2 linked regions of the Prosthecobacter debontii genome follow. The protein of the gene in region 1 interacts with the protein of each later gene in a pairwise test. Links are inferred from orthologs where the notes say so. Each region holds a gene or a part of one and is shown in the gene's direction. Other genes may lie near its edges.

The links. Proteins that work in one complex are often made in the same cells at the same time.
Region 2: the proteins of ligA (region 1) and leuS interact in binary tests that used the Escherichia coli proteins (3 or more experiments, as listed by UniProt). The link is inferred for Prosthecobacter debontii from one-to-one orthologs.

What each region holds. Positions count from the first base shown.
Region 1 is NZ_FUYE01000016.1:126,025-132,066, reverse strand. What follows is about bases 1,775-4,761. They hold ligA (NAD-dependent DNA ligase LigA), read left to right. Parts: upstream 1,775-2,258; coding sequence 2,259-4,265; downstream 4,266-4,761. Other genes in these bases: B5D61_RS19980 (hypothetical protein), read left to right, coding at 4,358-4,761; B5D61_RS19990 (PEP-CTERM sorting domain-containing protein), read right to left, coding at 1,775-2,050. Outside these bases: menD (2-succinyl-5-enolpyruvyl-6-hydroxy-3-cyclohexene-1-carboxylic-acid synthase), read left to right, coding at 1-1,243; more of B5D61_RS19990, read right to left, coding at 1,268-1,774; more of B5D61_RS19980, read left to right, coding at 4,762-5,629; B5D61_RS19975 (DEAD/DEAH box helicase), read right to left, coding at 5,674-6,042. UniProt on the Escherichia coli protein: DNA ligase that catalyzes the formation of phosphodiester linkages between 5'-phosphoryl and 3'-hydroxyl groups in double-stranded DNA using NAD as a coenzyme and as the energy source for the reaction.
Region 2 is NZ_FUYE01000008.1:95,812-98,920, reverse strand. It holds leuS (leucine--tRNA ligase), read left to right. Parts: upstream 1-308; coding sequence 309-2,909; downstream 2,910-3,109. Other genes in the region: B5D61_RS13255 (PAS domain S-box protein), read right to left, coding at 2,972-3,109; B5D61_RS13265 (MBL fold metallo-hydrolase RNA specificity domain-containing protein), read left to right, coding at 1-241.

The sequences.
Region 1 (6,042 bases):
AGATCGTCCACGCCGATATCGTGGCACGGGGGCTCCCCAGGCCATCGAGCAAAAAGATCTTTTTGGCCCCTACGTGTCAGCATGCCTGGATGTCGAGGTGGGGGCCAGTCTCTCTTGGCCAACACGCATCGGTCCGCGCCCCTTGCACATCAATATCTGCCTGGACGAACCTCTAGCCACCAATTTGAGCGGCATTGATTTCCTGGCGCACCACGGACCGGGCACTCCCAAACAACCCGCATCACCCGCCTTTGCTTTGGCGAACGAACCGACCGCCGTTCTGGCCTCGGGGCTCTCCGTCTCTGAAGCAGAAGAGGCAGCCCCCTTGCTTGCTAAGCTGGGCCTGCCTGTCATGGCGGAAGCTACGTCCAATCTCTGGGGGAAGTGGCCGAATCGCCCCAAGCTGGATCATCTTCTCTATCCAGCGGGGGAGTCCCATCTCACGGCTCTGGATGCCCAACAGATCTTGAGGATCGGTGGTGTGCCTACCGCCACGTGGTGGAGAGAATTGGAAAATCATCCCGAAATCCATGTCACCAACATTACCCGACTGCCCTTTCCTGGGCTGGCTCGGCGAGAGCGGGTGCAGACGCTGCCTTGGTCATGCTTGGCCGAAATGGGCCGTTATCAACTCCCTCCTGCCATCGTCGCCAGTCAGGTTCCTGACATCCAGGCGGCCCTGAGTGATCATCCCTTGTCTGAGCCAGGTTGGATGCGTGAACTAGCCATGCACATCCCCGACGGCTCGCAGGTCTTTTTAGGAAACAGTCTCCCCATCCGCGAATTCAATCTCGGGGTAGGGTTCATCCATCCCCAAGTTGAGTTTTTAGCTAACCGCGGAGCCAATGGCATCGACGGACTCGTTTCTACTTGGCTGGGAACTTCGGCCATCGTTCGTGAGAGTTGGCTGATCTTGGGAGATCTCAGTGCTCTCTATGATCTGGCCGCCCCCTGGATCATGGCTCAACTTCCAAAGGCCAATCGTCGCCTCGTGGTAATCAATAATGGAGGCGGCAAGATCTTTGCCCGCGTTAAATCTCTCCGTGGCCTTTCGCGCGAAGCTCGCCACATCATTGAGAACCGCCATCGCGTTCACTTCGGGCCGTGGGCCGAGATGTGGGGGCTCGGTTACCTCAAGGTCACACATCCCGACCAACTGGACGATCTACCCGAAGGGCCCCTTCTCATCGAGGTCATTCCCGATGCTGAGCAAACCGACACCTTCTACTCCAAACTCGCCTAGTGCTGTCGGCAGGTGCCCTTTGACTCAACGGCGGCGCCGCAGTGCCAAAGCAACCAACGCGAGCAATATGAACAAGCTCCGTGAGGGCTCCGGTACGGAAGCGATGCCATCCAGAGTCGCACTGTTACCGCCACTGATGGAGGCATTGTAATTGGTGGTGCTGAGCACAAAACGATCAATCGCTACCCCACCCTCGCGGTTACCGATGGTGAAAGTAACATCCAAGGGGTTTTCAACACTGGCTCCTGTAACAGTGAAGGTCAACGCTGCCGTAGAATCCCCTGAAAACTGTCCCATATCCCAGTAAAAATACTGTCCTTCATTGGGGTTGGGTGTCTCACTGGCGGCAGGAAGGTGCCCCTGGCTTGGTAGGTGCTGGGCATACCAATCATTGTCCTGCCCTGCGCCTGTGGCTGCGGCGATCCCGAGATCACGCGGCAGGTAAAAGGAGTCCTCGTTTCCATAGCTCGGAGGCGGTGTGGAGTTCGACCGATCATACATGGAGTATTTTGTGAACACGTAATACGTGCCATCCGAAGTGAACTGGAGATCATAAGTGGCAAAGGAACTCGGTGAGCCGCCACCATGAGTGTAGAGTGCATCACCGACCACATTGGAGCCGGTAGGAATGGTCTGAGTGCCACCAGAAGTCGTAATCACCGACCAGCCGCTGCCCGTCAGCGACGAATAATCCTCGGCTTCAAAAGCAAACACACCCGCTTCTTGCTGAAGCAAGACAGCTCCTGAAGTCAGTGCAGTCCAACTCAAGACACTCGCCAGTGTGAGGGTAAAAATCCATTTTGTCATTTCTTCCCCTCTCACGGATTTCTCACCTATTCAATTCGCGATAACTTGGATGTCTCACAAGACGTTCACCGAATCTAATAAAGCTTTCACTTAACCATCAAGAATCCGTTTTCCCCTCACCCTGAGTCAGCCAGTGAAACCTACGGTTTCCGGAGCCATGTGATTTCCAGTTTCCCATTCCTATCTTCCCCGCTAAACAGATCCGCGCATGACCCACGCTGAAGCTTCCTCTCGTGCCGAGTATCTCCGCACTGAACTGCATCGCCACAATCACCTCTACTATGTCGAGGCGAGGACGGAGATCACGGACCAGGAGTTCGATGCGTTATTGCGCGAATTGCAGGGCTTGGAAACCCAATTTCCCGATCTGCTCACGGCGGACTCTCCCACGCAGCGTGTGGGCGGTGCCCCCATTGAAGGTTTTACCCAGATCCGCCACAGCGTGCCGATGATGAGCCTGGATAACACCTATTCTGAGAGCGAGTTGGTGGCCTTCTTTGCCCGTCTTCAGAAAGGTTTGAATCGGGAGACGATCGACTGCGTCATTGAGCCGAAGGTGGATGGAGTCGCCATCAGCATCCGTTATGAAAACGGTGTGCTCAAACACGGTGCCACCCGTGGTGATGGCCAGACTGGCGATGACGTGACGCATAACCTCAAGACCATCAAGAGCCTGCCGCTGCGCTTGCCCAAAGAGGGCCCTCAAACCTTCGAGGTGCGTGGCGAGGTGTTCATGACCAAGGCCAACTTTGCCAAACTGAATCAGGAGCGTGAAGAAGCCGGTGAACCCCGCTTTGCCAATCCGCGGAACTCCACAGCAGGCACACTGAAGCTGCTGGACCCCAAGATCGTGGCCAAGCGGCCCCTGGACATCGTTTTCTATGGCCTCGCCGATTCCTGGGATCACCCGATTGCATCCCAGTCTGAGGTGCATGAGCTGCTACAACGAGCGGGCCTGCGCAAGGCCGATCTCATCTGGAGAAAAGACACGGCTGAAGGCCTGCTGGAGGCCATTCGCGAGCTGGATGAACGCCGCAAATCCCTGCCCTATGAAACCGATGGCGCAGTGATTAAAGTCAATGCCTTTGCCGATCAACGCGAGCTCGGAGCCACCAGCAAAGCCCCACGGTGGGCCATCGCTTACAAGTATCAGCCCGAACAGGCCGAGACCAAGGTGCTGTCGGTGGATATCCAGGTTGGCCGCACCGGAGCGCTCACTCCCGTCGCACGCTTAACGCCCGTCTTCCTCAGTGGCTCCACCGTGAGCAACGCGACCCTGCACAACTTTGAGGAAATCGAGCGCAAAGACATTCGCGTGGGGGACACGGTGGTGATTGAAAAAGCCGGGGAGATCATCCCTGCGGTGGTGATGGTGAAAAAGGAACTGCGCACAGGCGAGGAAACTCCAATCCCCGTGCCATCCACCTGCCCGATCTGCGGCAGCTCTGTGCATCGCGATGAAGAGCAAGTCGTGATCCGCTGCCCCAACCCTCACTGCCCCGAGGTGGTGAAGCGCCGACTCGAACATTTTGTGAGCCGTGGCGCCATGGACATCAGCGGCCTCGGCGAATCCGTGGTGGCTCAACTGGTGGACACCCCGCTGAATGGTAAACCCACGGTCGAAGACGCGGCGGATCTCTATCAGCTCGATATTTTCAAACTCTCCCGCCTGGAGCGAATGGGCAACAAGAGCATCGACAACCTTTTGAAAGCGATCCAAGCCAGCAAACAACAGGATGCCTGGCGTCTGCTGTTTGGTCTCGGCATCCTGCACGTCGGCGCTGGCGGTGCACGCAAGCTGCTGGAGCATTTCGGCAGCATCGACGCCATTGAGAAAGCCAGTATCGAGGAACTCTCGCAGTGTCCAGATATCGGCAGCGTGGTTGCTCAGAGCCTTCATGCCTGGTTCCGAGATGCCACGAATCTCACCCTCCTGAATCGTCTGCGTGAAGCGGGTTTAACCCTGGCACAGCGAACCGTCGAAGCCGCGAGTGACAAGCTCCAGGGCACCACCTGGGTCATCACTGGCACCCTCAGCCAAGATCGCGAAAGCATCGCCGACATCATCCGGGCCAATGGAGGCAAAGTCAGCGGCAGCGTTAGTGGCAAGACGACCTATCTCCTAGCCGGTGACGAAGCCGGTAGCAAGCTCGACAAGGCCACGAAACTGGGTGTGAAGATCCTCAGTGAAGAAGAGTTTCGCGGAATGCTCTAAATTACATTTTTCCTGAAGCTTCTCGGTTGGCGCTCTGTAATACATTTCTCCCCGGTATCCGATTCGCTCGAAGAGATGCCGGGGCTTTTCTCATGAAGTTCCTGACTGCATTCCTCATTGCCCTTGTTTTCTACGCGGGTTCAACTCCATTTTCTTCAGCAGCGAAAGGTCCGCCTGCTGCGCTGGAAACCAAGATCGACGAGGCCTGGCAAGTCACCTGGGATCGCTTTTTCCATAAGGATGTGCAGACCTTCGCGGACTACCTCAGCAGTTATGAGCCGGGCAAGGAGTTGGCCCACCTACCTACGGCGGAGGAAGTGAAGCACCAGTTTCCCAATCCCTGTGGCTACAGCACTGGCATGGAGGATGGCATGATCCTCGGGGGAGCCATGCTGAGCATTCTCGCGGATCGTTATGCGGTGACTCAGGACGAGGCTTTACGCGAGCGCATGAGCCAGGTTTTTAATGGCATGCGCTTGAGCGCCACCGTCCACGGAGTCCCGGGTTATGTCGCACGCAACGTCTGCCCCGAAGACCGAAAGAGCGTTTACATCAACTCCTCGCGAGATCAATACACCCACTTTGTTCATGGTCTGTGGAAGTATTACCACAGCCCGCTGGTGGACGAGGCCACGAAGGGCGAAATCCGCAATATTCTCGCAGCGGTGGCGGATCGCATGATCCAGTTCGTGACCCCAGAGAACGATTACGACTTCTGCCGCGCCGATGGCCAGCACTGTCCCCTCGGCATCTGTCGCATGTGGAATGTGCAGGCCCATGAAGCTGCCCGCCTGCCCATGATCTACGCAGCGGCTTGGGATGTGACTCAGGATGAGCGCTACCGCAAAGAGTGGCGCCGATACGTCGCGGAAGCGGTCAAGCAATCCGCCACACCGGATGGTCACAAACCCGCCTACGCCCTCCTCCAGATGCAGTGCTCGCTGGAGCTACTCCTAGCTCTGGAACCTGAGAACTCACTGAAGAGCGAGATCGAAAAGGTCATGGCCCACGTCGCCCAGTTGGCCACCAAGCGCACGGCCTACATCTGCTCACAAATCGCCAAAAAGTCCCCCACAGAGATGCAGATGCTCGGTCCCGACTGGCGCAAAGTGCCGGTCTGGAAGAATCAAAAGGGTTACCCCAATCCCCAGTGGGGAGCCTACCGCGAGATCTGGCACATCACCCGTGAAGCTGGTGAATCGGCCATTGTCCCCCTCATGCTCCCGCAGCCCGAAATTCCCGCCGAGCAGAAACAACGCCTTCGCGACGTCATCCTCCAGTGCGACTACCGGCACAACTCAAGCTGTGGAATCATTTACCACCTTGGCGCCTACTGGAAGGCACGTCGACATGGCCTGCTGTAAATGGGCAAGTCATACCTCTGGAACGACAAGTCAGACTCACTTGGTCAACTGATCAGCTCCTCCAAGTCGGATTCATTCAGCCCAGCCATGAGCGGTGATTTCTCGTCCAGGGCGGCTTCGACCAGACCACGCTTTTTCGCCTGGAGGGCCAGAATGCGCTCCTCCACCGTGCCGCGCATGGCGAGGCGGTAAGCGGTCACGACACGTTGCTGACCGATACGGTGAGCGCGGTCAATGGCCTGCGCTTCAACAGCGGGGTTCCACCAGGGGTCGAGCAGGATCACATGATCGGCCGCCGTTAGGTTAAGACCGTAGCCACCCGCCTTCAAACTGATGAGGAAGACGCGGCAGTTCGGGTCTGTCTGGAAGCGTTTGACCTGAGCTTCACGATCCTGACTGCTACCATCGAGATA
Region 2 (3,109 bases), on another replicon or contig:
GAATATCCTGGGGGATGAATTTGCCGTGAATGCCCAGATCGAAACGCTGGATTCCTTCTCCGGTCATGCGGATCACGATGAACTCCTGGCTTACTTTGATCGGATCAAGGGGAGCAAGCAGCGGGTTTTCCTCGTCCATGGCGAGCCCGAGCGGTCGAGCGTGCTGTGTGAGGCCCTGAAAGAACGGCATCCGCAGGGGAAAGTCGAGGTAGCTTCCATGATGCAAAGCGTGGAGCTCTAGCGGCTCGGTGCGGGGCATTTCCCTAGTTGCACTTTGCCCCTGCTGCGCCTAGTTGCGCGCCCCTTGTATGAGCAGCGAGCAGCGCAAAGCATTTCCTTTTTCTGAATTTGAGCCCCAATGGCAGGCCACCTGGGAGGCGAAAAAAGCCTTCCGAACGCCGAACCCTGGGGACGCGGATTTTGATGCCTCCAAGCCGAAGTACTTCGTGCTCGATATGTTCCCCTATCCGAGCGGGGCAGGGCTGCATGTCGGCCACCCAGAGGGCTACACGGCTACGGACATCATTGGCCGTTACAAGAAGATGAATGGCTTCAACGTCCTGCACCCGATGGGGTGGGACGCCTTCGGTCTGCCTGCGGAGCAGTATGCCATCAAGACCGGCCAACATCCACGCACGACCACGGAGCAAAACATCGAGGGCTTCCGCGGACAGTTGAAGCGCCTGGGCTTTGCCTATGACTGGGATCGTGAAGTGAACACCACCGACCCAGACTACTTTAAATGGACGCAGTGGATCTTCCTGAAGCTGTATAACAGCTATGTGAATGAAGCGGGCAAAGCGGCACCGATCAGCGAGCTGGAAGCACAAGGGCTGAGCCGTGCCGAGATCGATGCGCGCCGTCTGGCCTACGTCAGCGAGGCTCCGGTGAACTGGTGTCCGCAACTGGGCACCGTGCTGGCCAATGAAGAAGTCGTCGATGGCAAAAGTGAAGTGGGTGGTTTCCCCGTGGAGCGTCGCCCCATGCGCCAGTGGATGCTGCGCATCACCGCCTTTGCCCAGCGCCTGATCGATGAGCTGGATGGCCTGGATTGGCCCGAAAGCATCAAGCTGCTGCAGCGCAACTGGATCGGCCGCAGTGAAGGTGCCGAGGTGAAGTTCACGGTGGCTGATCGCAGCGAGACGATCACCGTTTTCACCACTCGCCCGGACACGCTGTTCGGGGCGACTTACATGGTCATCGCACCTGAGCATCCGCTGGTGGAGAGCATCACCACGGCCGAACAAAAAGCAGCGGTAGAAGCTTACCAGAAGAGCGTGGCCTCCAAGTCCGATCTGGAGCGCACCGAGCTGGCCAAGGAGAAGACCGGTGTCTTTACGGGTGGCTTTGCCATCAACCCCGTCAATGGCGAGAAGATCCCCGTGTGGATCGCCGACTACGTGATGATGGGCTACGGCACCGGAGCCATCATGGCAGTGCCTGCCCATGATGAACGTGACTGGGAGTTTGCCACCAAGTTCCATTTGCCGATCCGTGAGGTCGTTGCCGCAGCACCGAAGCTGGAAGGCGAAGGCGGGGCGGTGTGTGAAATGGAGCCTGCGGCCTGTTTCGCCAGCGAAGGTTATGCCGTCAACTCCGGCTTCCTGAATGGCTTGTCCACGGCCGAAGCCAAAAAGAAGATGGCCATCTGGCTGGAAGAGAAAGGTCTGGGTAAAGGCACCGTGAATTACAAGCTGCGTGACTGGTTGTTCAGCCGTCAGCGCTACTGGGGTGAGCCTTTCCCGATTGTCTGGGAAAACGGCCAGCACGCCTCCATTCCTGAGAGCGAGCTGCCCCTGCTGCCACCGACTCTGGAAGACTTCAAACCGACGGGTACGCCCGAGCCTCCGTTGTCCAAGGCTACCGATTGGGTGAAGTATTCGGACACCGCGACTCGTGAGCTGAATACGATGCCGCAGTGGGCGGGGTCCTGCTGGTATTACCTGCGCTATTGCGACGCCAAGAATAACGAACGATTCATCAGCGAAGAAGCGGAGAAGTACTGGATGGGCGGTGGTAAGCCCGGCGGTGTGGATCTGTATGTGGGCGGCACTGAACACGCCGTGCTGCACCTGCTGTATGCTCGTTTCTGGCACAAGGTACTGTTTGATCTGGGCTTTGTGAGCACCCCTGAGCCCTTCCAGCGTCTGGTGAACCAGGGCCTGATCATGGGTGAGGACGGTCAGAAGATGTCCAAGAGCCGTGGTAACGTGGTGAACCCGGACGATGTCGTGCGCGAATACGGGGCCGACTCCCTGCGTCTGTATGAGATGTTCATGGGCCCGCTGGAGCAGGTGAAGCCCTGGAGCATGAAAGGCGTGGAAGGGGTTTATCGCTTCCTGGCCCGCGTCTGGCGCTTGGTCATGGAGCAGAATGCAGAAGGCGAGTGGAGTATCTCTGCGGGTCTCCAGGATGCGCCTGCGGATAAGCAGGTCATCAAGGTGCTGCATGAAACCATCAAGAAGTGTGGCGAAGACATCGAGAAGCTGAGCTTTAACACCGCCATTTCTCAAATGATGATCTGCACGAATTCCTTCACCGCAGCGGCGGTGAAACCCGTGAAAGAGATCATCACCTTCCTGAAGGTGTTGGGTCCGTTTGCACCGCATCTGGCTGAAGAGCTGAATGCACGCATCGCCACGAAGTTCCGCGAGATCGCCGTGAGTGGGCTGCTGAGTGATCAGACTTGGCCTGTCTTTGACCCAGCGGCCTTGATCGAAGACGAGGTAGAAATCGTCTTCCAGGTCAATGGTAAGCTGCGTGACAAAGCTCGCGTGCCGATCCAAGCCACGAAAGAGGAGATCGAAAAGATCGCCCTCGCCAGCGCTCGTGTGCAGGAGTTCATGGAAGGCAAACCTGTAAAGAAGGTCATTGTCGTTCCAGGCAAGCTGGTGAACGTGGTGGTTTGATCTTCCTGTATGTTTGAGGTGGGTAGGTTGTTTGATTTGGCCTACTCACCTTTTGTTCTGCTTCAAGCCCCAATCCTTGAGTCGAATGATTCGGATAATATTTTTTGCAGCGTCTTTAGCAGCGTCTCCGCAGTGTAAGGTTTGGGAATGAAGTGCCGGACACCAGCATTGACGGCACGGGCAACCATTCCGTTTACATT